DNA from 4 places in the Streptomyces sp. NPDC051555 genome. Region 4 is predicted to be linked to each of the others. Evidence: riboswitches for the same ligand, from Rfam matches in the RefSeq annotation. Region 4 holds a riboswitch; each other region holds the start of a gene.

Region 1 (6,898 bases), 410 kb from region 4:
ACCGACGACGAGGCAGAGTTCGCCCTCCTCGACGGTCAGGTCCACATCGCGCAGCACGGGCCCGGACGTGTCCTCGTACTGGACGGAGACCTGGTCGAAGGTGATCACTGGGGTTCCTCGGTGCGCTGTGCGGGGACGACGGGTCGGGCGGGTGGTGCCGGCGGTGGTGCCAGGAAGCCCGCGGCCCCGGCCAGCAGTACGGCGGCCGCGGGGACCAGTGGAAGGGTGGGCCAACTGAGCGGGTAGATCGAGGGGTTGAGCTCGGCCGCGTTGAAGCCGACGTTGGCGAAGAGGAGGACGGCGGAGAGCACCCCGCAGCCGGCGACGGACCATTCGGCGGCGCGCCACGGGTCGGGCCGGTAGGCGGTCCGGGTGATCCGGCGCCCGCCGAGCCGCAGCCCCGCGAAGCACAGCAGCGCGCCCGCGCCCATGGCGGGCAGCCCGAGGAGCTTGGGGGCGGTGGCGTCGAGGAGCCCGTAGGCCCCGGCGCACAGTCCGCACATCCCGAGCAGCATGAGCGCCCCGGTCAGCCGGCGGGAGCGGCGGGTGGCGGTGCCCGCGCGTCCGTAACCGCGGGAGTCCATGGCGGCGGCCAGGCGCAGGGAGCGCTCCAGGGCGTCCTCGAGGACGGGGACGATGATCCCGCGCAGCGCCCGCAGCCCCTTCGAGCGGCCGGCCCGCAACCGCTTGGCCCGGTGCACCCGCTGCACGCTCTGGACCAGCTGCGGCGCGACGCTGAGGGACACGGTGACGGCGACGCCGAGCTCGTACAGCGCGCCGGGCAGCACGCGCAGCGCCCGCTTCGGGTTGGCCAGGGTGTTGGCCGCCCCGATGCAGCACAGCATGCAGGCCAGGCGCAGCCCGTCGGTGGCGGCCGAGAGCAGCGCCTCCAGGGAGACGGGGCCGCCGAGTCGGATGCCCGCGTACCAGTCGGGGGTCGGGATGTGGGGGAGGGAGAAGAGGAAGTGGTCGCGGGGGGTGATGCCGGTGGCGAAGACCGCCCGGAAGGTCACGCGGATGGCGACCACGGTCAGCGCCAGGTAGAGGTAGTACTGGAAGCCGCGGGCCCAGGGGGCATCGGTGCGGCGCACGGTGATGACGTAGCCGAGGACGGCCAGGACGAGGAACAGCAGCAGCGGATTGTTGGTGCGGCTGACGGCGGTCGCGAGCGCGAGGGCCCAGATCCACCAGGCGACCGGGTGCAGGGTGCGGGGCAGACGGCGGCCGCCCGCGTCCGGCGCGGAGCCGGCCGCGGGCGGCGCGGCCGCCGCGGTGGTGGTGGTGCGTGCCACGCGGCTACTCCGTACGACGGCGGCGCGCGGCCGCGAACACGGCGGCGCCGGCGATCAGGAGCACCAGCGCCCCGGTGGCGACGGCGGGCAGGTACGAGCCCGCGTCGTGGGCGGCATCGGCGGCGGGCGCCGCCTCGACCACCTGGGGACCCGGCGCCGGGGCGGCCACCGCGGGAGCGCTGGTCGACGGAGTCGCGGTGGGCGTCGGCGGGGCGCTCGCGGCGGGGCCGACCGGCGGCGTCGGGCCGGGCGGCGAGGTCGAGGCCGCCGGGGCGGGCGCCGCCGGGGGCGCCGCGGCCGGGGGCGGGTTCTCCGGTCGGGGGCCGGTGTCGACGTTCGGCGGGAGGGGCGCGGCGGTGCGGGTGTCCTGGGGCGCGGGCCCGCCCGTCGGGGCGGCGTTGTGCGCGCGCAGCTGATCGGGGGTGACGGAGGGCTTGCCCTCGGTGCCCTCGACGTTGGTCGCGCCGAAGATCCACAGGTCCACGCTGCCGGGCTTCGGCTTGTAGAGCATGGCGCCGAGCTGGCTGTACTCCCAGGTGTTCTGACCGGGGCCCGCGTGCCAGTACGACCAGTACGCCGAGGCGGGCGGCGTCAGGACGCAGTCGTCCTGCTGCGGCGTCGGGAACTGCTTGCCGCCCTGGTAGCCGCTGTAGCCGATCCGGCAGATGAAGGCGGGGCCGTCGTGGCCGGTGCCGGTGGTGGCCCAGCCGCCCTGGTTGAGGAGTTCGTAGCCGGTGGTGGGCGTCGTACCGCAGGAGCGGTAGACCGGCCCGCCCCAACGGCTGAAGTCGACGGCGAGGACCGCTCCCGAGCTGGTGGTGCACCGGCCCATCGGCTGCGGTGAGGCCCCGGCCGGGGCCGCGGTGGCGGTCAGGGCCGCCACCGCCAGCCCCAGTGCGGCGGCCGTGCGGGCCGGCGCGCGCGCCGCGCGGGCGAGCGTCGTTCCCGGATCCCGGCGCGTCGTCCATCGCTCCCGGCGCGTCATGCTCCGCTCCCGGTGCGCTCGCGGCGGCGTCCGGCGGCGCGGGTGACCGCCCAGCCGCCGAGGACCAGGAGGAGGGAGGCGACGGCGAGGGCGCCGACCTGGGTGCCGGTGGAGGCGAGGCCGCCCCCGCCCGAGCCGCTGGTCGAGCCCGCGCCGGATGCCGAACCGCCGGCGGAGCCCGCGCCGCCGCTCTCGCCCGGGGTGACGATGACGGGCGAGCCGTTGCCGCCCGAAGGCCGTCCGGACGTGCTGGGAACGGGCTCCGGGGTGGTGCCGTTCAGGTCGCGGGTCAGCAGGCCGAAGGAGATGCCGGTGGCGCCGCCGACCGCCTGGGCCGAAGCGCGGACGTCGGATCCGGCCTGGCCCTCCTTGGCGATCCGGAAGCCGCCGTCGCCGTTCTGCTGCGAGCGCAGGAACTTTCGGGCCTTCGCGATGCGGTCGGTGTACTTCGCCGCGTCCAGGGACATGCCCTGCACGGCGAGTGCCGCGGAGTTGACGGAGTTCCCGGACGCACCGGGGAAGCCGCCGTCGTCCTTCTGCTGGGCGGCCAGCCAGGCGATCGCCTTGTCGACGGCCGTCTGCGAGCCGGCGTCCGGGAGCAGGTCGAGGGCCATGGCGGCCATCGCGGTGGAGTCCACCTCGTCCTGGCTGGGCTCGCCGATGAGGCTGGGCCACGCCCCCGAGGGGCTCTGGAGGCCCTTGAGGAAGGCGACGGGCTCGGCCGCGGCGGCGCCCTCGCCGGCGCGGACCTGGGCGATGACGCCGAGGGACTGGGAGAAGACCGAGGTGGCGTAGGTGTAGTTGCCCTTCGCCGCGCACTGCTGGGGCGTCTCGCTCTTGGCCGGGCAGATCCCCTTGGCGAGCGCGCCGATCAGGTCCTGGCCGCCGAAGTGGCGGGGGTCACGGCCGACGGCCTCGGCGAGGAGGGCCGCCTTGCCGAGGGAGCCGCCGCCCGCGTACGTGGTGCCGATGAGCGTCCAGTCGTTGACGGTGCGGCCCGTGCCGTCCTTGCCGCCCTTGTCGAGGAAGTCGACGATGTTGCGCAGGGTGGTGTTGTCCCGGCCGGTCGCGGCGAGCGCGTAGGCGCCGTCGATGGTCAGGCCGTAGTCGGCGAAGCCGGTGCCCGCGCCGCTCTCGTAGTACCGGCCCTGGACCAGCCGGCTGCGGTCGGCGAGGTACGCCGTGCCCTTGCCCAGGTCCGGGCCGTCACCGGCCGGCGGGGTGGTGGTGGGCGGGGTGGTCGGCGTCGGGTCGGCCGGCTCGGTGGTCAGCAGGACCAGGTCGCTCTTGGCACCCGCGACGGCGGCCGGGGCGGTGGCGAACATCCGGGAGTCGGTGTCGTTCTCGTCGAAGCCGAAACCGCCCGCGGGGAGGAACTGCCGCTTGGAGAGCCAGGAGAGACCGGCGTCCGCGAAGGCGTCGTCGCCGAGGGCGCGCAGCGCCTGGGCGGCCCAGGCGGTGGCGGCCGGGCTGCCGGTGGTCTCGTAGGGGGCCGAGGGCCAAGCACCGGTGGGCAGTTGGGACTTCTTGAGGCTGCCCCGGGCCTGCTGCACGATCGCGCCGTACCCGCCGGCGCGCTGGAGGGCCAAGGTGATCAGGCCGGTGGCGATCGGGTCGCTGTCGCACCAGCCGCCGGAGCGGATGAGGACGCCGCTGAAGCCGCCGTCCTCGCACTGGAGGCCGACCAGCCGGTGCACGGCGGCGGCGGGCGGGGTGACCCCGCCGCCGAGCAGCGCGATGACGGCCATGGCCTGTGCGTCGGACTGGCCGGTCGTGCGGAAGTCGCCCTTGGTGAGACAGCCGTCGACGGGGTCGCCGTCACCGATGTCCCGCGGGCACACGTACGTCAGGAGGTCGCCCAGCAGGTCGTGCCCGCCGAAGGCGCGCGGGTCCTTGCCCGTGGCCTCGGCGACGAGCGCGAGGCGCGCGGCGGCGGTCGCGTCGGGGATCCCGCCCTTGCCCGCCGGGTAGGCGTAGGCATCGGTCTGCGCGGGTGTGGCCAGGAAGTCGGCCGCCTTCTTCGCCGCCGGGCTCTTGCGGTCCGCGGCGGTCAGCGCGAACACGGCTTCCGTGGTGAGGAAGTGGTTCGGGGCCGTCGCCCCGTCGTCGACGACCCGTTCCCCGTCCGTCAGCTTCCCGGTGATCCAGCGCAGGGCGGCCGGTACGTCGACCGCCCCCGCGGGCACGGTGGGCGGAGCCGTGGGCACGGCCGGGTCGGGGGTGACGACACCGCCCGCCCGGACGTCGTCGGGGGAGAAGGCGGGCTTGCCGGAGGTGCCGCCGATGGAGGTGGCGCCGTACACCCAGGCGTCCACGTCGCCGGGCTTCGGGTTCCGGGCCATGGCGCCCAGCGGGCTGTAGGTCCAGTTGCGCTGCCCGGGCGAGGCGATCCAGTAGGACCAGTACGCGGTGGCCTGCGGGGTGACGGTGCAGGGCTCCTTGTCCGGAGTCGGGTACTGCGTACCGGAGTCGAAGGACCCGTTGCCGATGCGGCAGACGAAGGCGGGGCCGTCGTGGACGGTTCCGGTGGTCGTGAACCCGGCGGTGTGCAGCAGCTCGTACCCCGTCGTCGGGGTCGTGTCGCAGCCGCGCCGGACCTTGCCGCCGAAGGGGCCGAAGTCCACCGCCACGATGGCGCCGGTGGTGGCCGTGCACTGCTCGATCGGGTCGGCGTGGGCGACCGGGGGAGGAGTGAGGAAGGCCACTGCCGCACCGAGCGTCAGGAAGGACGCGGTGACGAGCGAGAGGAACCGCCGTCTCGGCCGCGTCCGTTGCGCCTGCTGTTCGGTCCCCACCGCGGCCCTCGTCTCTGCCGGGCGGCTGCGTGCGTGGCGATCCGCCCCCACACGGCCCTCGGGCCACGGGGGAGCTGTTACGACCACGCCGTAGTCCGCGACGGCGCTCTTCGTGCTGTGTTTCGGCCCCAGGCATTCCGACTCGCCCGGGTCGAACCGGGCCTACGGTTGCGGGTCAGCGCCGGAATTCGACCGGCTTCCCCTGGAGCTGAGCAGTTATCAGCCGGAGTGCAACACGGATTGCGTGGAGGCGTCAAGGTGGCCTGCGTCTCAGGCGACGTCCCCACGGCACGGGCCGGTCCGCCCGCGGGCCGGACGGCTGGCGGTGGCTTGATCACTCGGGTAGCGTCCAGGGCTGCCACATGGGGGAACCCGGTGAGAATCCGGGGCTGACGCGCAACGGTGTGGGACGGCGGGGGCCGTTCCGGAGCCCGAATGCCCATACGGCGATGCAGCAACAGGTAGCCGTACCACGCGTTCCGGACGGCGGCTCTCCGGCCCGTGCCCCAGCCGTGTCCCTACGACGGTGACGTGAGGCCCGAGCGGTGAGCGGCCGGCGTCCGCCGATTTCCAGGAGCAGGCCATGTCCCGTCCCCGTACCTCCCGCCGCCTCGCGCTCGCGGTCCCCGCCGCGCTCGGCGCGCTCGTCCTCACCGCGCTGCCCGCCTCGGCGACCTCCTCGCCGGCGCAGATCGCGACCTCCAAGACCAACGGCGTCGCCTACCTCAAGTCCCTCCAGGCGGCGGACGGTTCCTACGCCGGCTCGGGCCTGTCCAACGAGTGGGCCTTCAGCACCTTCGCCGCCACGGGCACCGCGGTCGTCGACGTCTACCCGGGCGGCGACACGACGAAGAACGCGCGCACGGTCTACCGCAACCTGCTGTCGACGTCGGGGTGGCCACAGGCCGCCCCGGTGGTCACCGACTACGAGCGCGGCGCCCTCAACGCCTACGCCGCCGGCATCGACCCGGCCCGGGTCTCCGCCTCGCGCAACCTCGTCGCGAACATCTACTCCTACTGGCAGACGGCGGAGGCCGGTTACTTCGGCCCTTCCGGAAACTTCAACGGCACGGTCTTCGCCGCGCTCTCCCTGCGCGGTGCCAAGGCCCAGAGCGGCGCCGACCGCATCCCGCAGGCGCTGACCGACTCGATGGTCACCCGCATCCGGGCCAACCAGCACGCGGACGGCGGCTGGACGTACCAGAAGGGCGAGGGCAACCCCACCGTCCTCAACTCCGCGAGCGACGTCGACATGACCGGCTCGGCCATGGCCGCGCTCTGCGTCTCCGGCGTCCCGAACACCGACACCGGCGTCGTGAAGGCGAAGAACTTCCTCAAGAGCACGCTCGTTTCCGGCAGCGGTGCCTTCAACTCCCTCTATGGGGTCAACACCAGCTCGAACGGCTGGGGCGTCGCGGGCCTGAACGCCTGCGGATTCAACCCGCAGACCGGAGACTTCCTCACCGGCAGCGGCAAGACCCCCGTGGACTTCCTGATCGCCAACCAGTACAACCCGGCGGGCGGTTTCAAGTACAAGCCCTCCGACACGGCCCCCACCGCCTACGCCTCGATCGACGCGCTGCGCGCCGTCGCGGGCGGCGGCTTCACCACGGCCCCGCCCGTCCCGCTCACCCCCGGGGCCCCGCAGTGGGTGGCCCAGTCCGCCTTCACGGCCGGGACCGCCACCAAGCTGGCGCTCACCGTCGACGACGGCGCGGGCAACCTCAAGGTCTGCTCGGTCGCCTTCACCCCGACCGCGGCGACCACCACCCTCGGCGACGTCCTGACCGCGGCGACCACCGGCGCCACCCCCTCGGGCTGCGTCA
Region 2 (6,898 bases), 360 kb from region 4:
GCCGGGGCGGTCGTGCGTGCGGACGTAATCCGGTTGTGTGCCCCGACCCGTGGCGGCTAGTAATACCGGGTGATCAATGGACACCTGGTCGGGCTGCGCGCCCGACACCCCGATGACGTGGCCGTCCTGCACGCCGAGCTGTACGACGACGTGCCCATGCACTCCCGGGCCGACTCCCGGCCCTGGAGCCCCCTGCCCGTCGCCGGCGGGCACTCACCGTACGAACCCGCGGGGCCCTCGGAGAAGTCCGCCTGCTTCTCGGTGGTGGAGCTGGCCACCGGGGAGCTCGCGGGCGAGGCGCTGCTCTGGGGCATCGACACGCACAACCGCTTCGCGCACCTCGGTCTGTCGCTGCGCCCCGGCAGCCGCGGGCGCGGGTTGGGGCTGGAGACGGTCCTGCTCCTGTGCCACTACGGATTCACCGTGCGCGGATTCAACCGCCTCCAGCTGGAGACCCTCGCCGACAACGCCGCGATGATCGGCGCCGCCGAAGCGGCGGGCTTCACCCTCGAAGGCACCCTGCGCCGGTCCGGCTGGGCGAACGGCGCCTTCATCGACGAGGTGATCCTCGGCCTGCTCGCCGAGGAATGGCCCGGGTTCAACCTGCCGAGCGCTCCGCCTGCAAACGCTGGATGAGTGCGTGCAGGACCGCCTGGTTCGGCAGTTCGCTCGCCTTGCTGTGGAGCGACTCCTTCCCGTTGACGTCCCGCACGGCCACCCTCGACCCCGGGTTCTCCACGAAGGCGTCGAAGTCGTCCCAGGTGACCGTGCGGGCGCCCCGGTGGATGCCGGTGGCATCGACCGAGAGCGGCCCGAACTCCATCGCCCGGCCGGAGCGGACCGTCTCCAGGGCGGCGGGCAGCAGGTGCGCCATGATCCGGGGGGACACCTCGGCCATGAGCGCGTCGCCCTCCGCGATGCCGCTGAGCATCACCTCGAAGTCGCCGTCGCCGTCCCGGGAGAAGTGCACCTTCGTGCCGTGCGACCGGGTGGGCTCCACACCGTCCGCGGTGACCTTCAGCGGCGGTTGGTAGAGACCGACCTCGTACGAGGAGACCTCGCTCCAGAGCAGGGCCCGCTGCTTGCGGCCCGCCCGCCCGAGCAGCCCGTTCTCGTACAACTCGACCTCGTCGTACGGTTCGATGTCGATGGTCCACATGCTGTGGCGCCAGATCCACAGGAACGCCGCCCCACCGAGGACCAGGGGCAGGAGCGAGACGACGAGCGGTTTGCCCGCCGCGAGCATGCCCAGACTGACCATCGCGAAGAAGAACACCACCGTGCCCACGCTGAGGTTCACGGACCTGCGCCGGCGCGCCCTGGAGGGTCCGCTGCCCGAACCCGCCGCGAAGGTCCTCTCGTGCCGGCCTAAGGCTGCCGGTACGTCCTGATCACTCATCACATCCCCCTCGATGTACGCCGATCGGCGATCGGGGGACCAGTGTGGAGCCATCCGGCTCACCCCGGGGAGGGAATCGGATCAGAGGCGGTGGACCCGCTCCTGCTCCAGGGCGAGCGGGTAGCGCCCGGCGGCCAGGATCCGCAGCCCCGGAGCGCGGGCGAGGAGGGCCCGGAGCCAGTTCAGGGCCTCGGGAGTGAGTCGGTCGGAGCCGTCCAGGACGAGCAGCATGTCCCGCTCCGCGAGCCACGAGGCGGCGTTGGCCGACCCGCGCGGCAGGTAGGGGATCCCCGGTACGGTGCCCAGCACACCCACCAATTCGCGGACCCCGCAGGCGTATTCGAGGGTGACGACGGCCACCCCGTCGCAGAAGTTCGAGGTCAGGCGCCGTGCCATCTCCCGCACCAGCAGGCTCCGTGGGGCGCCGAACCCTCCCGTCACCGTCAGCACCCGCCCCCGCCGGACGGCGGTGAGCAGCCGGGACAACTCGGCGGAGGTCGCCGGCAGCGTCCCCGTGCACCCCGGTTGCCGTTCCTGTCTCCCGTTCGGATCCCCCATCGGCACGATGCCCCCCATTGCATGCGTGGCCCAGCGCGGCGCCAGGGTTGATTCGAGCCGCGTGCGGTCGATTATGCGCCAGTTGTGCCGTAAGGCCAGGGGAATTTCGCATTCCGTACAGGGTGTTGACCGTCCCCCGGCCGTCGAGACGCTCTGCGTAGTCGGCGTGGTTCCCCTGACGTACGCGACCGGTCCGACCGGAGGGGGAACGGTTGTCCGGATGTCGGGAATCGGCTCTACTGCTGTGCAGCCCCGGACACGGGCACGTTCCGGAAGGGGACCAGGATGAGTGCGCAGCGACAGGGCCGGCCCTTATCGCACCGCCGTCGCCCGGGCCTGCGCGGCGGCCGGATGCTGCTGGCCGCGCTCGTCTCGGGCTTCCTCCTCGTCGGGGTGTTCGCCGCGACGGGCATCGCCTGGGACCCCTTCTCCGCCGGACCCCGCCCGGACCGCTCGGCGCCCGACATCGGCGCGCCCTGGTCCACCGGACCCGGCGACCACGGCCGCTCCCCCGGCGCCCCCGGGAGCGGCGCCCCCGACGCGAGCCCGGACCCCGCCGCGTCGGGGAGCGCGGGCGCCGGCGACGCCGGGGGCGCGGCGGGCGGCGGCGGGCGGCCCGCCGGCGCCCTGCCCTTCGACCTGCCCGACGCCACCGCGCTGCGCGCCGGCAAGAGGCTGGTCTTCGCCCACTACTTCACCCCCTACCCGCTCTCCCTCGACAACGCGAGCGCGGACGGCGACTACTACACCCGCAACTACCTCGCCCCGGCGGGGGAGAGCGGCAAGCACGAGCGCTACGGCGGGCTGCTGCGCGACCGACCGCTGCCCGTAACGCCCCAACAGGGCAACTGGGAGCTGGCCAACCTCCGTCAGGAGGTGCGCACGGCCCGCGCAGCCGGGATCGACGGCTTCACCCTCGACCTGCTCTCCCTCTCCGGCCCCAACTGGGACCGCGCCAACCTCCTGATGGAGGCCGCCCGTTCGGTCGATCCCGACTTCAAGGTCATGCTGATGCCGGACATGACCTCCCTCACGACGGACGACCCGGCCGTGCTCGCGGCCGCGCTCGCCGCGCTCGGCAAGGCGCCCGCCGCGCACCGGCTCGGCGACGGACGGCTGGTCGTCTCCCCGTTCAAGGCGGAGGAGAAGGACGTCGCCTGGTGGACCCGGGTACTGGACCTGCTGAAGTCGAAGCACGGCATCCGCACCGCGTTCGTCCCGCTCTTCCTCGACTTCGGCGCGCACGGCGCGCGGTTCGCGCCCATCAGCTACGGGTTCTCCGAGTGGGGCAGCCGCAGTTACGTCGGCCAGGACGGCGCGGCCGGCGACGTCCGGCGCGCGCACGAGGCGGGCAAGATCTGGATGCAACCGGTCTCCGTCCAGGACGCCCGCCCCAACCAGGGGATCTACGACGAGGCGGGGAACACCGCCACCCTGCGCTCCACCTGGACGCACGCCATCGACGACGGCGCCGACTGGGTGCAGCTGACCACCTGGAACGACTACTCGGAGGGCAGCCAGTTCGCCCCCTCCCTGCACAACGGCCACACCTACCTGGACATCTCCTCCTACTACCTGACCCGGTTCAAGACGGGCGCCTGGCCGGAGATCGTCCGGGACACGCTCTACCTGACCTCGCGCACCCAGTTCGCCGCGGCCGACCCGACCGGGACCCAGTCCCTGGTGATGTCCTTGCGCAAGGGCAGCGCCGCGCCCCGGGACGCGGTGGAGGTGCTCAGCTTCCTGACCGCGCCGGCCACCGTCCGTACCGCGACCGGCGGGGACGCGGACGCCTACGAGGCCCCCGCCGGGGTCCGGTCGCACCTGCTGGAGCTGCGCTCCGGCACCAGCTCCGCCCGCGCGGTCCGCGACGGGGCCACCTCGACCGCGGTCGAGCTGCCGTACCCGGTGGACCGCGAGGTCGCGGTCCAGGACCTCCAGTACTACGGGGCCACCAGCGGTCGCGCGTCGTAGCGGCGCCGGCGCGGGAGAGCGGCCGGCGGGCGGGAGGGACTTTGGGACCCTCTCCCAGGGCGAAGGTCACCCAATATGTAGTGGTCGCACTGGGCGGTCGTATCCATATGTAGTGTTGGCCCTGCCGGTTCGGCGGGGCCACGCTCATGCTCGCTCATGTCCGCCCCGACCGAGGCAACAGGGAACCCGATGCGAATCCGGGACTGCCCCGCAACGGTGAGCGCACGCCCTTCCCCCGACGGGGACGGGGCGCCGCGCGAGTCCGACACCTGCCGGCGAACGAACCACACTTCCGTGCCGAGCCTCGTGGGAGGGCTGCCGTGACTGCTGCCATCGACGCCGTAGAGACCGTGACCGAATACCTGGAACGCCGGGACTGGCGGGTCAACGCCAACGCCAACCAGGGCTACTCGCTCGGCGGGCTGATCCTGAACGCGGCGGGCAAGGTGACGGCGAACTACTGGCTGGAGCGCGTCTACCCGGCCGAGATCGCCGGCGCCCACCGCGAGGGCGACTTCCACATCCACGACCTGGACATGCTCTCCGGCTACTGCGCGGGCTGGTCCCTGCGCACCCTGCTGACCGAGGGGTTCAACGGGGTCCCCGGCCAGATCGACTCCGGCCCGCCCCGGCACCTGTCCTCGGCCGTCGGCCAGATCGTCAACTTCCTCGGCACCCTCCAGAACGAGTGGGCGGGCGCCCAGGCCTTCTCCTCCTTCGACACCTGCCTCGCCCCCTACGTCCGCCTCGACGCGATGACGTACGCCCAGGTCAGGCAGTGCGTCCAGGAGCTGGTGCACAACCTGAACGTGCCCTCGCGCTGGGGCACCCAGACCCCCTTCACCAACCTCACCTTCGACTGGACCTGCCCCGAGGACCTGCGGGAGCAGGTCCCCGTGATCGGCGGCGCCGAGGTGGACTTCACCTACGGCGAGCTCCAGATCGAGATGGACCTGATCAACCGGGCCTACATCGAGGTCATGACGGAGGGGGACGCCACCGGCCGGGTCTTCACCTTCCCGATCCCGACCTACAACATCACCCGGGACTTCCCCTGGGAGAGCGAGAACGCCGAGCGGCTCTTCGCGATGACCGCGAAGTACGGGCTCCCGTACTTCCAGAACTTCATCAACTCCGAGCTGTCCCCGAACATGATCCGCTCCATGTGCTGCCGCCTCCAGCTCGACCTCACCGAACTGCTCAAGCGCGGCAACGGTCTCTTCGGCAGCGCCGAACAGACCGGCTCCCTCGGCGTGGTCACGCTCAACTGCGCCCGCCTCGGCCACGTCCACGCGGGCGACGAGGACGCCCTGATGGCGGCCGTGGACCGGCTGTGCGAGCTGGCCAAGGACAGCCTGGAGCTGAAGCGGATCACCGTCCAGGACCTGATCGACGGCGGGCTGTTCCCTTACACCAAGCGCTACTTGGGCACCCTGCGCAACCACTTCTCGACCATCGGGGTCAACGGGATCAACGAGATGATCCGCAACTTCTCCGGGGACGCGGACGACATCACCACCGAGGCCGGGCACGCGCTGGCCGTCCGCCTGTTGGACCGCGTCCGCGCCCGCATGGTGGAGTTCCAGGAGCGCACCGGGAACCTCTACAACCTGGAGGCCACCCCGGCCGAAGGGACGACGTACCGCTTCGCCAAGGAGGACCGGCGGCGCTACCCCGACATCCTCCAGGCGGGCACGGACGCCAACCCCTACTACACCAACTCCTCGCAACTGCCGGTTGGTTGGACCGACGACCCCTTCGAGGCGCTGGAGCGGCAGGACGAACTCCAGGCCAAGTACACCGGCGGCACGGTCCTGCACCTCTACCTGTCGGAGCGGATCCCCACCGCCGAGGCCTGCCGGTCCCTGGTGCGCCGCTCCCTGGAGCGGTTCCGGCTGCCCTACCTCACGGTCACCCCGACCTTCTCGATCTGCCCCGACCACGGATACCTCGCGGGCGAGCAGCCGAACTGCCCGCGGTGCGGAGCCGATTGCGAGGTGTGGACGCGGGTCATGGGCTACCACCGGCCGGTGTCCTCCTTCAACATCGGCAAGAAGGGCGAGCACGCCGAGCGCGTCCACTTCCGGCACGTCGAGGGAGCGCCCGATGCGGATGCGGATGCGGATGCGGACGCGGGCGCAGGCGCGGGAGCGGGAGCCGGGGCGTGATCCGGATCGGTGGCTGGTCGCGACTGTCCACCTGCGACTGGCCGGGCAAGCTGACCAGCACCGTCTTCTGCCAGGGCTGCCCCTGGCGGTGCGGGTACTGCCACAACCCCGACCTGCTCTCCCCGCTCGCACCCGCCGCCGTGAGCTGGGAGGAGGTGCTGCGCCACCTCGCGCGGCGCACCGGTCTGCTCGACGGCGTGGTCTTCTCCGGTGGCGAACCCCTGCTCCAGCGCGACCTTGCCGAGGCGATCCGGGAGGCCCGCGCGCTGGGCCACCAGGTGGGCCTGCACACCGGCGGGGCCTTCCCGCGCCGCTTCGCCCGGCTGCTCGACGAGGGCCTGTTGGACTGGGTCGGCTTCGATGTGAAGGCCCCGCCCGGCCGCTACGAGCGGGTGACCGGAACCGGTCACGCGGCGGCCTCGGCCGAGGCGAGCCTGCGCCTCCTGCTCGCCTCCGGCGTCCCGCACCAACTGCGCACCACCGTCGATCCGGCGCACCTGGACGCGCGGGCCCTGGCGGATCTCGACGGCTGGTTGGCGGGACTCGGCGCCGGGAGCTCGGTCCGTCAGGTGCTGCGGCCGTCCGCCGTGGCGTAATTGGCCCTACCGGATCATGCGGTCGCCCCCGCATGATCCGTTGGGGCAGCACCACCGCTGCCGCCCGCCGCGCCGCACATCCCGGAGGCACCCGTGACCGAGCCCATCACCCCGTCGGCCTTCCCCGGTGGGGCCGGACTCTTCCGCCTGGACCCGGACATCGCCCACCTCAACCACGGTTCCTTCGGCGCCGTGCCGATACC
Region 3 (6,898 bases), on a different contig from region 4:
GGCCGTACGACGGCGGAGGCCTGGTTGCGGGTGGCGCGAAGGCCCCCGCCGCGTGCGTAGAGGACATCGGTCAGCGGCATCTTGACGTGGTAGGCCGCGACGGAGGAGGGCACCCCGAGAATGCTCGGGGTGTCGAGGAAGAACGGCAGCTCGGCGGCCATGTAGTCGAAACAGACCTGCAACTGCTCGTCGGTGATGGATTCGCCCTCGGGGAGTTTTGAACCCACGAAGTGGAGTGCCATTTCCTCGCACCCCTTGCGGAATTCGTCGTCCGTCTCCAGGAAATGCAACACGCGCCGGTGCAGGAGTTCGTACACCGGGTTGCCCTGGAATTCGGAGAGTGCCCTCACCCGGATCTCGGCGTCCTGCGGAGCTGATTCCCCGACGCCCTTCAAGATCCGCCTCCGGACCGCCTTGATCTCCTTGGCGGCACGCTTCTCGGCGTGCTCCTGTGTGTAACCGAAGGCGGCGAACATCCGGTCCACGTGGAGGTCTGCGTAGACGAAGTCGACCTGCGCGAAGCGGGTCGTGGCCCACTGGGTGAGGCTGCTGATGCGCTCGGCGGTGAAGTAGCTGTTACCAGGACTTACGCCAATCAGCACATGGTCGCCATCTTCCCAGATGTGGCGGCAGGTACGGGTGAAGGGCAGAACTTCGAATGATGCGTCAGCTGTGATCGTCACCTGTGTGAACGCCCTTGTTGCCGCTTGTCCCTGGGAGCCCTGCGCTCCTGGTGTGGCGGCAATGTCGGTACGTTATGCCGTGATCCCGGAGCGTGACAAGTGGGGGTCCGATTTGTTGGCTGGAATTGTTGCTTCCGCCTTACTCCGGGGTAATCGAATTTCTATCGACCGCTCGATCGGGCCCCCCGGCGGGAGACGGCTCCCGGGGCCGCTACCCTGAGCCGGTCAACAAGCACCAAGAAGGGGTGGATCCATGGCGGACATCGAGAGCGCGCGGGCGACGTTCGACCGCTTCGACGCGGACGGCGACGGCTTCGTCTCGGCCGACGAGTACAGCGCGGCCATGAAGGCGATGGGCGACGCGTACGTCACCGGTGCGGTCGCGGACGCGATCGTCGCGAGCAAGGACGCCAACGGCGACGGCCGCATGAGCTTCGACGAGTTCTGGGTCTCCCTGAACAAGTAGTCCCGGTCAGCGGTACCGCACGCGCCTGCGCCCCCACCTGCCGGGGCCAGGCGCGTCAGCGACCGCCGGGCTCCACCGCGCGGCCGCCGGGCTCGGCCGCCGGCCCATCGGGCTCCTCGCGGGGCTCCGCGGACAGCCGGTCCACCTCGGCCACGGCCTCCTCCAGCCAGCTCAGCCAGAAGGTCTCCAGGGCGAGCCCGCCGTGCAGCACGAGCCGCCGCACCCGGTCCTCGTCGGCGTCCCGGCCCGGCGGGAAGTCCCGCTCGTCGATGGCCCGGTACTGCGCCAACTGACGCCGGTGCAGCTCCAGGTGGCGCCGCAGCTCCGGCCCCAGCCCCCGCACCCCGACGACCCCGGCCGCCCGCACCCGCAGCAGCAGCGGATCCCGGATCGGCTTGGGATCCTGGCTCTCCCCGATCCAGCGCGCCAGTTCGGCGCTCCCGGCCGCCAGCACCTCGTACTCCTTGCGCTGGCCGCGTACGGGCTGCTCGCTCGGCAGCGCGCGGATCAGCCCGGCCTCCTCCAGCCGCCCCAGCTCGCGGTAGATCTGCTGGTGGGTGGCCGACCAGAAGTACCCGATCGACTTGTCGAACCGCCGGGTCAGCTCCAGTCCGGAACTGGGCTTCTCCAGGAGCGCGGTGAGGATGGCGTGCGGCAGCGACATGCGGTCATCCTAGGTTCGCCCGGACCGGGCACCTCCCCGGGCGCCGCTCAGCGCCAGGCGGCCAGGGCCTCCGGGGTCGTGGGACCCGGGGTCTGCGGGGAGAGCAGGCCGTGGGCGCGCAGCAGGGCCGTCACCGCGGGGGACCAGGCGGCGCGCAGGCCCGCCGAGGCGAGCAGCTCGGGGTCCGCGAGCAGGGTCCGCGCCGGGCCGAGCCGGATGCCGGCCGGGGTCAGGACCGCGGCGTCGTCGGCCCACCGCACGGCGAGGTCCACGTCGTGCGTCGCCATCACCACGGTCGTCCCGGCCGCCCGCAGGCCCGCCAGGGCCTCCAGCAGCCGCTCCTGGCCGTCCGGGTCGAGCCCGGCCGTCGGCTCGTCCAGGATCAGCACCCGGGGGGCCATCGCCACGGCGCCCGCGATCGCGGCCCGCTTGCGCTGACCGTAGGACAGCAGGTGCGTCGGCCGGTCCCGCAGCGCGGTGATGTCGAGGGCGGCCAGCGCCGCGTCGACCCGGGCCCGTACCTCCGGGGCCGCCAGCCCCAGGTTCATCGGGCCGAAGGAGACGTCCTGTTCCACGGAGGCGGCGAAGAGCTGGTCGTCCGGGTCCTGGACCACCAGTTGCACGGCCTTGCGCAGCCGGGTCAGCCCGGCGCGGTGGTACGAGACCACCGCCCCGTCCAGGTGCAGCTCGCCCGCGTCGGGGCGCAGCCCCCCGCTGAGCAGGCGCATCAGCGTGGTCTTGCCGCTGCCGTTGCGGCCCAGCAGGGCCAGGGCCCGGCCCGGGGCGATCGGGAAGTCCACGCCGGACAGCACGGCGGGCCCGTCCTCGTAGGCGTAGCCCGCGCCCGCCAGCCGGACGAGCGGTTCGGGTTCCACGGGTACGTTCACGAGACGAAGCCCTTCGAAGCGAGGGTGACGGCGACCAGCGCGGCGAGCAGGGCTCCCGACGCGGTCAGGAACCGCCAGGACGGGGAGGACTGCGGTACGAGCACCCGCAGCGTGCCGTCGTAGCCGCGCCCCGCCAGCCCGCTCTGGAGCCGGGACGCGCGGTCGAAGGCGCGGACGAAGGCGGTCGCGGCCAGCCCCGCCACGGACCGCCACGCGGCCGCCCGGCCGCTGTGCCCCAGCCGGGCGGCCTGGGCCCGGCGGACCTGGGCGAGGGAGTCCAGCAGCAGGAAGCCGATCCGGTACATCACCAGCGCCACGTCGACGACGGGCGCCGGCACCCCGGCCCGCACCAGCCGGGGCAGCACGTCCGAGACCGGGGTGGTGAAGGCGAACAGGAGCACGCCGAGCGAGGCCGCCGACGTGCGCAGCAGCAGCTCGACGGCGTGCCGCGGGCCGTCCGGGGCCAGGGAGACCAGCCCCGCCGGGCCGCCCACCGCGAGCAGCAGGGGAGCCGCCCCGGTGAAGCAGAACCCGAGCGGGATCCGGAAGGCCCGCCACAACTGCCGCGGGGGCACCCCCGCCGGGCCGAGCAGCACGGCGAGGGTGGTGGCGGCCACCAGTGGTCCGCCGGGCCAGGGCGGCAGGCAGACCGCGGTGACGGTCAGCCCGAGCCCCAGCAGGGCCTTCTCCAGGGGGTGTCGGCGGCGCCAGCGGCTGCTGTGCGCCGCGGCGTCGATGGGCAGCACCGCCTCACGCGCCCCGGGAGCTCTGGTCGTCCCCGTGGCCCGCGCCGGCCGCGACGGCGCTCTCGCCCTGACGGCGCCCGCGGCGCACCCCGAAGTAGTAGGCGAGCACGCCCGCGCCGAGCGCCGCCTGGAGGGCGAAGAGCGCCGACTCGACCTCCCCGGAGGGGGGTTCGTACAGCGGGGAGAACCACGGCTCGTAGTCCGGCCTGAGTTCCGTGATCGCCGTCTCCGCCTGCGCGTCGGCGCCGGCGAACGGCTCCTCCTTGCCCTCGCCGAGGCCCAGGGCGATCGGGAGCACCGCCAGCGCCGCCACCAGGAGCAGCAGCAGGGTGTTGATCTTCGCGTTCCTGGTCATCGGACGGCCGTCCCCTGCTCGTGGCGCGCGGTGGTGCGGGCGCCGGTCAGCTTGGCCACGCCGAGCCGCACCAGGTCCGACTTGCTCGACTGCATCAGCAGCCGCATCACGAGCACGGTGAGCAGGCCCTCGCTGACCGCCAGCGGGATCTGGGTGACGGCGAAGATCCCGCCGAACTTCGCGAGCGAGCCCGCGAAGCCGGACGCCGGGTCGGGGAAGGCCAGTGCGAGCTGCACGCTGGTCACGCAGTAGGTGATCAGGTCGGCGAAGAAGGCGCCGCAGAAGACCGAGACCATCAGGGGCGCGTCGAACCGCTTGAGCAGGCGGTAGACGGCGTACCCGGCCCAGGGGCCCGCGATCGCCATCGAGAAGACGTTCGCGCCGAGCGTGGTCAGCCCGCCGTGGGCCAGCAGCAGGGCCTGGAACAACAGGGTGATCGTGCCCAGCACCGCCATGATCGGCGGGCGGAACAGGATCGCACCGAGCCCCGTCCCGGTGGGGTGCGAGCAACTGCCGGTCACCGAAGGGATCTTCAGGGCGGACAGGACGAAAGTGAACGCACCGGACGCCCCGAGCAGCAGGGTGCTCTCGGGATGCGCCTTGACCTCGCGGGTCAGGGCGCGCACTCCGTGGACGACGAAGGGGGCGGACGCGACGCCCCAGGCGGCCGCGTGCAAAGGGGGTAGAAACCCCTCGGCTATATGCATGTGTAGGGAGACCTCTCCAGCACCTCGTGGATGGAACAACGCACCCCGGTCGGTCTCCTGGCTCACGGGTGCTGATGCCGCGGCGCCGCCTTCCCGGCCCGGGCGGTCTCCCGCCCGGTCCAGTGGCTCCCCGCGGGGATGGCGCCGGACTTCCCGTTCACAGTGGCGAGGGCCGCACCGGTTTCCCACCGGTTTCCCGTACACCAAGGCCCGTTGACCCTACCTGACCAGGGGCAACGGGCCGTCGGCGGCGCCGTCGTACAGGTGCGCGCGGCACCCAGCCGTCTCAGCAGACGTTCGGGTGGGCGATGTCGACCACGAAGCGCTCCGGGTTGTGGAGCGTGGAGGTGGTGAACTGCGGTGCGGTGTCGAAGGCGGCGCCGAAGGTGACGTACCCCTCGAAGTCGCCGGTGAAGGCGAGGCCCTTGAGCTTGCTGAGGTAGATCTTCTGGAGCCTGGGGCCGGTGTAGACGGAGTGCCCGGCGTCGTCGTGCGCCTGGGCCGGGTGCAGGCGGATCTCCAGGAAGTACGTCCCGGCGAGCGGGACGGGCTTGCCGGAGCCGTCGTAGACGAGCTCGGAGACGGGAGTGACGGTGACCCCGGGGACGTAGCCCTGGAGGTCGATGACGATCCGGTCGTAGGTGCAGTGCCCGCCCCAGCGGGCATTGGTCACGAGCGGGGTCTGGGTGGCGGAGGCGGAGGCCGGTACGGCGAGGCCGAGTCCGGCGGTGAGGAGCAACCCGGCGGTGACGGCCGCCAGCCGCCGCCGGTGGACGGAGCCGGGGCGCGTACGGCGCCGCAGCGAGTGGACGGAGTTGCGGACGGAGCGTATGAGGTGGTCCAGCATGACGTCCCCCGATTCTTCGGATGTGGGGACAGTAGTGTCATCGTGGAAGACACGCCATACGGCCTCGCGGTTGCACGCGGCGCACGGGCCGGGGCCCGGCCCGCCGATGCGGACCGGGCCCCGGGAGCGGTCGTGCGCCTTACGGGACCGGGTTGAAGACCACGGACTCGTGCGTGTTGGACTGCCCGATGGCGGTGAAGCCGGAGCCGTTCGACTGGGCCGTGTTGTTCTGGTTCGACGCTCCGGAACCGGTGGCGACCTGCTGTGCGGTGGAGGAGTTGCCGAGGTTGCTGCCGCCCACCCCGCTGCCGAGGATGCTGGCGACGGCCGCGTTCGACGCGTTGGCCGCGCCGGCTCCGTTGTCGGCCTGCGCCACGCCCGTGCACAGGGCGGCGGCGAGGGGGAGCGCTGCGAGCGCCGCCATCACGCGGATGGTGCGGATGCTTGCCATGATCGAGTCCTCCAGTGGGCAAAAAGCGGCACGCGGCGCACGGGCCGGGGCCCGGCCCGCCGATGCGGACCGGGCCCCGGGAGCGGTCGTGCGCCTTACGGGACCGGGTTGAAGACCACGGACTCGTGCGTGTTGGACTGCCCGATGGCGGTGAAGCCGGAGCCGTTCGACTGGGCCGTGTTGTTCTGGTTCGACGCTCCGGAACCGGTGGCGACCTGCTGTGCGGTGGAGGAGTTGCCGAGGTTGCTGCCGCCCACCCCGCTGCCGAGGATGCTGGCGACGGCCGCGTTCGACGCGTTGGCCGCGCCGGCTCCGTTGTCGGCCTGCGCCACGCCCGTGCACAGGGCGGCGGCGAGGGGGAGCGCTGCGAGCGCCGCCATCACGCGGATGGTGCGGATGCTTGCCATGATCGAGTCCTCCAGTGGGCAAAAAGCGTGTGGTCCAAGGCGGTTGGCCGACCGCCGGGTGCTGCGTGCAACGTCGCAGGCCCCACTTTTGCGTACCGGATCATGAAGAAACCAGCCCAGACGCGATGGTTCCCCCTCAAGCATGATCAATCCAGTTCAAACAAATGTTTCCCGCCATTTATGCGGTCTGGATTGTCGAGAAGGGGTGCGTCTGGGCTGGTCGGTGCCGTCCGCGCGGACGGCGGGTGCTGCGGGTGCGCCGGATGATGTGGCGGGTGTGACGGTTACGGGATCAGGTCCCGGTCAGCACTCGATGACGTTGACCGCGAGCCCGCCGCGGGCCGTCTCCTTGTACTTGATCTTCATGTCGGCGCCGGTCTCCTTCATGGTCTTGATGACCTTGTCGAGGGAGACCTTGTGGCTGCCGTCGCCGCGCATCGCCATCTTCGCCGCGGTGACGGCCTTGACGGCCGCCATGCCGTTGCGCTCGATGCACGGGATCTGCACCAGGCCGCCGACCGGGTCACAGGTCAGGCCCAGGTTGTGCTCCATGCCGATCTCGGCCGCGTTCTCCACCTGCTCCGGGGTGCCGCCCAGCACCTCGGCGAGGGCGCCCGCCGCCATCGAGCAGGCCGAGCCGACCTCGCCCTGGCAGCCGACCTCGGCGCCGGAGATCGAGGCGTTC
Region 4 (6,898 bases):
GCTCGTCGAGCGCGAGCAGGCCGGGTTCCTGGACGAGGGCACGGGCCACGAGCGCGCGCTGGCGCTCGCCGCCGGACAGTTCGTCGAAGCGGCGGGCCGCCAGCTCCCCGGCGCCCACCGTCTCCAGTGCGCCGGCGACGCGCAGGGCGTCGGCCGGCCCGTCCTGCTCCCAGAACCGTTTGTGCGGACTGCGCCCCATGGCCACCACCTCGCGCACGGTCAGCCCGAAGGTGCCGCTCGCGTCCTGCGGTACGACCGCGACCCGACGGGCCCGTTCCTTGACGCCCAGCGAGGCCGCGTCCACGCCGTCCAGCACGACCCGCCCGCCGGTGGGCCGCAGGGTGCCGTACACGCAGCGCAGCAAGGTGGTCTTGCCGCTGCCGTTCGGACCGACCACGCCGACCGTCTCGCCGGGATGGGCGGTGAGGTCGACGCCGTGCAACAGCGGCTTCCCGTCGACCTCGTAACGCACGGCCTCGGCCCGTAGTTCCAGCGCCCGCGAGGGCGGCGACGCCGTCATCCGGTCACCCCCTCGCTGCGGCTGGAGCGCCGCAGCATCCACAGGAAGAACGGGCCGCCGACCAGCGCGGTGACGACGCCGACCGGAATCTCCTCGGGCGCCGCCGCGGTACGGGCGACCAGGTCGGCCAGCATCAGGAACACGGCCCCGCCCAGCGCGGCCACCGGCAGGAGCGCCCGGTGCCCGGCGCCGACGACCATCCGGGCGGCATGGGGAACCATCAGCCCGACGAAACCGATCGCACCGCTGAAGGCCACCAGCACTCCGATGACCAGGGAGGTCAGCACGAAGACGGCGGCCCGGAAGCGACCGGTGTCGAGCCCGAGGGTCCGCGCGTCCTCCTCGCCGGCGAGCAGCAGGTCCAGCGGCCGGGCGAGGCCGAGCAGCAGCCCGGTCCCCACGGCCAGGACGGCCGCGGGCAGGGCCAGCTCGTCCCAACGCGCCCCGCCGAGGCCCCCGAGCGTCCAGAAGAGGATGGAGCGGACCTCCTCGGCCCGCGCCGAGAGGACCAGCACCAGGCTGGTCAGCGCGGACAGGATGTACTGGACGGCGACCCCGGCGAGGATCAGCCGCCCGGTGGTCATGGTCCCGCCGCGCCGGGCCAGGGCGTACACGGTGACCAACGCGCCGAGCGATCCGACGAACGCGGCCAGGGGCAGCGTGACGCTGGTCGCGACGCCCGCTCCGAGGCCGAGCACGATGACGGCCACCGCGCCCGCAGAGGCCCCGGAGGACGCGCCGAGCAGGAACGGGTCGGCGAGCTGATTGCGCACGAGGGCCTGCAACACGGCCCCCGTCACGGCCAGTCCGGCTCCGACCACGGCCGCCAGCAGCACGCGCGGCATCCGGACGTCCCACACGATGGAGGCGAAGGCACCGGGGCGCGGTCCGTCCGCCACGATCCCCAGCACCTGGCCGGGAGCGATCCGCACCGGCCCCAGGGCCAGGCCCGCCACCGCGCAGGCGGCGAGCGCGAGGGCGAGGAGGACGAGGACGAGCGGGGTGCGGCGGCGGTCCGCCCTCACCGGGCGTCGGGGTGCAGCTGACCGGCGAGGGATTCGACGGCGTCGGCGACGCGCACCCCGAGGACGGCCGAGGACAGCGGCAGGACCACGAACCGCCGGTCCCTGATCGCGGGAACCTGGGCGAGGGCCGGGTCGTTCAACAGGCGCTGCTTCTTGGCTTCGACGCCGGTCCCGCCGTAGTCGTAGATCAGCACGATGTCGGGCTTGCGCTCGATGACCTTCTCCCAGGACACGTCGCCGAAGGTGTCCTTCAGGTCGGCGAAGGCGTTCGTCCCGCCCGCCAGCGAGACGATCTCGTTGCCGATGCCGTTGCCGCCCGAGGTGAAGGCCGCCGTCTCCCCGGAGTCGTAGACGAAGACGGTCGGGCGCGTCGTGTCCTTCACGCGTGCCGCGACGGCGTCGATGCGGCGCTGCTCGTCCTCGATCAGCCGCGCGCCCCGGTCGGGCACCCCGAAGGTACGGGCCACCTCGGTGATCTCGGTCTTCAACTGCTCGAATCGGACGGGGCCCTGGGTGCAGTACTCCACGCTGAGACGGGTGTTGATACCGCTCTTCCCCAGCGTCTCGCGGTCGCGCCCCTGGGACTTGTCGAAGGCGCTGGAGTAACCCCCGTAGACGAAGTCGGGGTTGGCGCCGAGGAGCAGCTCCTTCGACGGGTACTCCTTCGCCAACACCTTGATCTTGTCGTAGGCGGGCCGGTACGCGGGCAGGACGGCGTCGTCGATGTAGGCGGTGCCGGCCATCCGGTCGCCGAGGCCGAGGGCGAGCAGCACCTCGGTGGCGTGCTGGTTCATGGCGACGGCGCGCCGGGGCGGTTCCCGGTACGTCGTGGTCACACCGCAGTTGGTCACCGTGTACGGGAACCCCGCGGCGCCGGACGTCGGCCGCGCCGCACCCTCGCCCGTCGCTCCCTCCTCGGCGGCGCCGCACGCGACGAGCGGTATCAGGAGGGTCAGGGGGGCGAGCGGGGTGAGCGCGCGCAGGGCGGCGCGGAAACGCGACATGGCGGAGCCTCTCCGGGGGATCCTCGTCCCCTGGTCGAAAGGAAGTCGAAAGGAAGAGGCGGCACGTCAGTGTCTGACTCCCGGACCCGCGAGGGCCCGGTCACAGTGGCGGGACCGTACCGGTTTCACACCGGTTTCCTGGTACGCGCCGCCCGGGGGTAACCCGGACAATTCTGCCAGACCATCCGCGCCCTGGTGCCGGCGCCCGACCGCCCGCGCCGCCCGCGGAGCCCCGTGGGCCGCCGACCGGGCCCGGCCGCATTGCCGTTGCCCCGGATCGCGGCGCCGCTGGTGGCCACGAGAAGGAGCTGAATCGATACAGCAGCTCAGGGACGCATCGGCCGCCACATTCGGGGGGACCACTTGGGAGATCAACAGCTCCTGATACCTCACTCGGGCGGGCCCCGTCCGGCTGCCGGCTGCCCGCCCGCCCGCCCGCCGCGACGCTACCGGACGACCCGCGCCGTCCGAGGCGCTCCCCGAATTCCCACCGCCCCGGTCACACCCCGTCACACCTGGAGGATCCCCATGAGCACCTCACCCCAGTGGCGGCAGCTCACCGACCACCTGATGTCCGTACCCGAGCAGATCTACGAAGGCTGGAACAGCACCGTCGGCTGGGACAACTACACGCGTTGGGGACGCGAGTTCGGCGAGGACGGAGTCGCGTGGTGCGTCATCTTCGACTGGTGCACCTACCACGACGCCGGTCTCGACGCGATCGTGCCCAAAGTCGACAACGTCTCGGCGTTCAGCGACTGGGCGCAGCGCCGCGGCCAGTGGTCCGCGTACCCCAGCGCCGGCGCCTGGGTGAACTTCGGCAACGGCGCGCACACCGAGATGGTCACCGGCTTCGACGCGGACACCGTGTACACCAAGGGCGGCAACTCCATCCGGGCCGGGGCCGTGGACCACGGGCAGGGCAACGGCGTCTGGTCGCACTCCAACCCCCGCCGCAGCAGCTACGTCACCGGTTACTTCGCCCCCCGCTACCCGGACGGCGAGTGCCCGCCGACCGCCGATCCCCAGGACCCCCGCGGCGGGAGCGCCATCACCGCCTGGCGCTGGGCACCACCCGTCACCGCGCCCACCTTCGAGCCGTTCCCGGGCGCGGCCTGGTTCACCACGGGCCGCCGCTCGCCGATCGTCTCGGCCATGCACGACCGCCTGGTCGCCGTCGGGTGCGACCGGTACGAGTCGAGCCGCGACAAGGACGTCATCGGACCCGGTGACAAGACCAGCTACGAGGCGTGGCAGCGCACGTGCGGCTTCACCGGTACCGCCGCCAGCTGGCCCCCCGGCCGCACCACCTGGGACCTTCTCCAGGTCCCCAACGTCTGATCCGAACGCCCCGTGGACCACCCGAACGCCCGAAGCCCGGGGTGAACGCGGCGCGTTCACCCCGGGCTTCGGGGGGTTTTCCTTGCAGGGGCGGCAGGACTCGAACCTACGACATTTGGTTTTGGAGACCAACGCTCTACCAACTGAGCTACGCCCCTTCGATGGCCTTAGCTTCGCACGCGGCACGCGGATGATCCAATCGTTTCCAGCATGTGGTCATCGGACGGGATCAGCGGCCGCTCCCGGGGCGCTCCCCGGCCCCGGCGGGGAGCGTCGCAGGTGGCGGGGCCGGGCGCCGAGGGGGATGGTGGGAGGTGGCCCCACGCCCGAGGAGGTTCCGCCATGCGCCGTCTGTGGCCCTCCTTCGCCGCGCCCGCCCTCACCCTGACCCTCGCCCTCACGCTCGCCCTCGCCGCGCCGACCCTCCTCGGAGCCGGACCCGGACCCGGCGTCGCGGAAGCGCAGGGCCGGCTCCCCGCGGGGCCCACCGGAGAGACGATCTCGCTGCGCGGCAATGGGCCCGGCGAGCTGCTCGACGTCACCCTCGTCGCCGTGACCGATCCGGCGACCCCGCGCACCGCGGATCCCGCACGGGATCCGGCGCAGCGGCTCGTCTCCGTCGAGTTCCGCCTGGTCAACACCGGGACGGCCGCCTACACCGACGCCCCGCGCGACGGCTCGTACCTCCTGGACCTGGGCGGCAAGCGGTATTCCGGTGTGGCCAGGGCGACGACGGCCGGGACGGAGTTCCCGGACGGACACTCCCTCGCGCCCGGCGACCGGACCACCGGCAGCGTCACCTTCGAGCTGCCCCGCGACGCCCGCCCGTCGGCGGTGCAGTTCGCGCTGAACGGCGGGACGGCCGACGACATCGGCCAGTGGCCCCTCTCCTGAGCACCGCCCCTCTCCTGAGCACGCCGCTTCCCTGAACGCGCCCCCGCTCAGACCCCCGAGCGAGCCCCGAGCGGCCCCCGGACACCCGCCGCCCCCTTGACCACCCTGGTCCAGACCAATACCTTCCGGGATGCACAGCACGCGCACAGCACGGCTCAGGAGCACCACTCCCCGCATCCGCAAAGGAAGCCCATGCGCCGCAGCACGCTCGGCAGGCTGGCCGTCGCCGCCTGTTCCTTCTCCCTCCTGGCGGCCTTCGCGCCCGCCGCGGGAGCCGCCACCGACCGCGCCGACGCCGACTTCGGTCACGGGCGCACGTACAACCGCGTCGGCTACTTCACCCAATGGGGCGTCTACGGGCGCGACTTCCAGGTCAAGAACCTGGAGACCAGCGGCGCCGCCGCCAAGCTCACCCACATCAACTACGCCTTCGGCAACATCGGCGCGGACGGCAAGTGCTTCACCGGCAACGTCCCCGGTGAGGCGGACGCCTGGGCCGACTACGCCCGCCCGCTCGACGCCGCGGGCTCGGTCGACGGGGTGGCCGACACCTGGGACCAGCCGCTCGCCGGGAACTTCAACCAGCTGCGCGAGCTCAAGGCCAAGCACCCGGGCCTCAAGGCGCAGATCTCACTGGGCGGTTGGAGCTGGTCCACGCACCTCTCGGACGCGGCCCGGACCCCCGCCTCGCGCAAGGCGCTCGTCCAGTCCTGCATCGACCTCTACGTCAAGGGGAACCTGCCCCAGGACGGCGCCCGCGGCGGCGCCGGTGCGGCCGCGGGCCTCTTCGACGGGATCGACCTCGACTGGGAGTGGCCCGGATCGCCCGGGGACACCGACACCACCTACCGGCCCGAGGACAAGCGGAACTTCACCGCGCTGGTGCAGGAGTTCCGTACCCAGCTCGACGCCTACGGCCGGACCCAGAAGAAGAAGTACCAGCTGACCGCCTTCGTCCCGACCGCCCCCGCCAAGATCGACGCGGGCTTCGAGGTCCGGAAGATCATGCGGGACCTGGACTTCGTCACGCTCCAGGGCTACGACTTCCACGTCTCCGGCGAGAAGACCACCGCCCAGCAGTCGGCCCTGTACGCGCGCGACGACTTCAGCGTCGACGGCACGGTGGACGCCTGGCTGCGGCGCGGGGCGCCCGCGAGCAAGCTCGTGATGGGCATGCCGTTCTACGGCCAGGGCTGGACCGGGGTCACCGGCGGCGGCAACGGCATGGGGAAGCCCGCGACGGCGCCGGCGCCCGCGACCTGGTCCGCCGGGTACGAGGACTACAAGGCGCTGAAGAAGCTGGCCGATTCGGGCGCGTACACACTGCACCGGGACCGGCGGGCAGGCAGCGCCTGGCTGTTCGACGGGACCACCCTGTGGACCTACGACGACCCGCAGGTGCTGCGCACGAAGACGGCGTACATCCGTGAACACGGCCTGGGCGGCGCCATGTTCTGGTCCCTGGACGGGGACACCGCGGACGGCGAACTGATGACGGCCGTGGACCAGGGGCTGCGCGGCCACTGATCCACCGGGGCGCCCCCGGTCCCCCCGCGGCCCCCCGCGAAATCCACCGACACGGGAGGCGCCCCGGCCCGTAGCCTCCGCGCATGGACATCACGACGCTGCACGCGGTCAACCGGCTCACCGAACGCTGGGCCGCGGTGGTCCGACCCGACGCCGGGGGCACGGTGTTCACCGCGGCCGGGGTCTGGCCGCTGCTGGCCCTCCTCGCCGACGGCGCGGGCGGCCCCGCGCGCGAGGAGCTGGCGCGGGCCCTCGGCATACCCGCCGAGGGGGCCGCGGCCGCGGCCCGCGAGCTGCTGGACGGGCTCGGCCGGGTCCCCGGCCTGGTGGCGGCGACCGGCCTGTGGACCCGGGCCGACCTCCCTCTGGAAGAGCGTTGGACCGACGCCCTGCCGGACGGCGCGCGCGGGACGCTGACGGGGGACGCGGACGTCGACCGGCCGGTGCTGGACGGGTGGGCGGCCGAGCGCACGGACGGCCTGATCGAGCACACGCCGGCGCCCGTGGGCCCCGAGGTGCTCATGGTGCTCGCCTCGGCGCTCGCACTGCGGGTGACCTGGCGCCGGCCCTTCGACGCGATCCCGACC

Evidence for each region. A riboswitch is a leader RNA that binds a small molecule or an ion and turns the genes downstream of it on or off. The one in region 4 is predicted to bind cobalamin.
Region 1: it holds a riboswitch for cobalamin, as region 4 does, so the genes downstream of both, ACIBEA_RS03945 (prenyltransferase/squalene oxidase repeat-containing protein) here and ACIBEA_RS02230 (ABC transporter substrate-binding protein) in region 4, are expected to answer to the same signal.
Region 2: it holds a riboswitch for cobalamin, as region 4 does, so the genes downstream of both, ACIBEA_RS00795 (ribonucleoside triphosphate reductase) here and ACIBEA_RS02230 (ABC transporter substrate-binding protein) in region 4, are expected to answer to the same signal.
Region 3: it holds a riboswitch for cobalamin, as region 4 does, so the genes downstream of both, ACIBEA_RS20835 (energy-coupling factor ABC transporter permease) here and ACIBEA_RS02230 (ABC transporter substrate-binding protein) in region 4, are expected to answer to the same signal.

What each region holds. Positions count from the first base shown of each region.
Region 1 covers NZ_JBITDP010000001.1:933,515-940,412, forward strand. The annotation lists gene ACIBEA_RS03930 (ABC transporter ATP-binding protein) at 1-108, opposite strand, end outside; gene ACIBEA_RS03935 (energy-coupling factor transporter transmembrane component T) at 105-1,292, opposite strand; gene ACIBEA_RS03940 (hypothetical protein) at 1,297-2,277, opposite strand; gene ACIBEA_RS03945 (prenyltransferase/squalene oxidase repeat-containing protein) at 2,274-5,072, opposite strand; cobalamin riboswitch at 5,182-5,320, opposite strand; cobalamin riboswitch at 5,438-5,513, shown strand; gene ACIBEA_RS03950 (hypothetical protein) at 5,656-6,898, shown strand, end outside.
Region 2 covers NZ_JBITDP010000001.1:166,393-173,290, forward strand. The annotation lists gene ACIBEA_RS00775 (GNAT family N-acetyltransferase) at 70-636, shown strand; gene ACIBEA_RS00780 (DUF6585 family protein) at 599-1,300, opposite strand; gene ACIBEA_RS00785 (hypothetical protein) at 1,481-1,804, opposite strand; gene ACIBEA_RS00790 (glycoside hydrolase family 71 protein) at 2,243-3,931, shown strand; cobalamin riboswitch at 4,040-4,223, shown strand; gene ACIBEA_RS00795 (ribonucleoside triphosphate reductase) at 4,252-6,099, shown strand; gene ACIBEA_RS00800 (anaerobic ribonucleoside-triphosphate reductase activating protein) at 6,096-6,695, shown strand; gene ACIBEA_RS00805 (aminotransferase class V-fold PLP-dependent enzyme) at 6,789-6,898, shown strand, end outside.
Region 3 covers NZ_JBITDP010000009.1:257,188-264,085, forward strand. The annotation lists gene ACIBEA_RS20805 (tRNA-dependent cyclodipeptide synthase) at 1-683, opposite strand, end outside; gene ACIBEA_RS20810 (EF-hand domain-containing protein) at 937-1,149, shown strand; gene ACIBEA_RS20815 (PadR family transcriptional regulator) at 1,205-1,813, opposite strand; gene ACIBEA_RS20820 (energy-coupling factor ABC transporter ATP-binding protein) at 1,861-2,700, opposite strand; gene cbiQ (cobalt ECF transporter T component CbiQ) at 2,697-3,446, opposite strand; gene ACIBEA_RS20830 (energy-coupling factor ABC transporter substrate-binding protein) at 3,451-3,801, opposite strand; gene ACIBEA_RS20835 (energy-coupling factor ABC transporter permease) at 3,798-4,508, opposite strand; cobalamin riboswitch at 4,538-4,755, opposite strand; gene ACIBEA_RS20840 (hypothetical protein) at 4,795-5,355, opposite strand; gene ACIBEA_RS20845 (hypothetical protein) at 5,495-5,806, opposite strand; gene ACIBEA_RS20850 (hypothetical protein) at 5,902-6,213, opposite strand; gene ACIBEA_RS20855 (L-serine ammonia-lyase) at 6,517-6,898, opposite strand, start outside.
Region 4 covers NZ_JBITDP010000001.1:521,620-528,517, reverse strand. The annotation lists gene ACIBEA_RS02240 (ABC transporter ATP-binding protein) at 1-520, opposite strand, end outside; gene ACIBEA_RS02235 (FecCD family ABC transporter permease) at 517-1,578, opposite strand; gene ACIBEA_RS02230 (ABC transporter substrate-binding protein) at 1,542-2,549, opposite strand; cobalamin riboswitch at 2,596-2,731, opposite strand; gene ACIBEA_RS02225 (peptidoglycan-binding protein) at 3,078-3,890, shown strand; tRNA gene ACIBEA_RS02220 (tRNA-Trp) at 3,976-4,048, opposite strand; gene ACIBEA_RS02215 (DUF4352 domain-containing protein) at 4,233-4,784, shown strand; gene ACIBEA_RS02210 (glycoside hydrolase family 18 protein) at 4,977-6,311, shown strand; gene ACIBEA_RS02205 (serpin family protein) at 6,395-6,898, shown strand, end outside.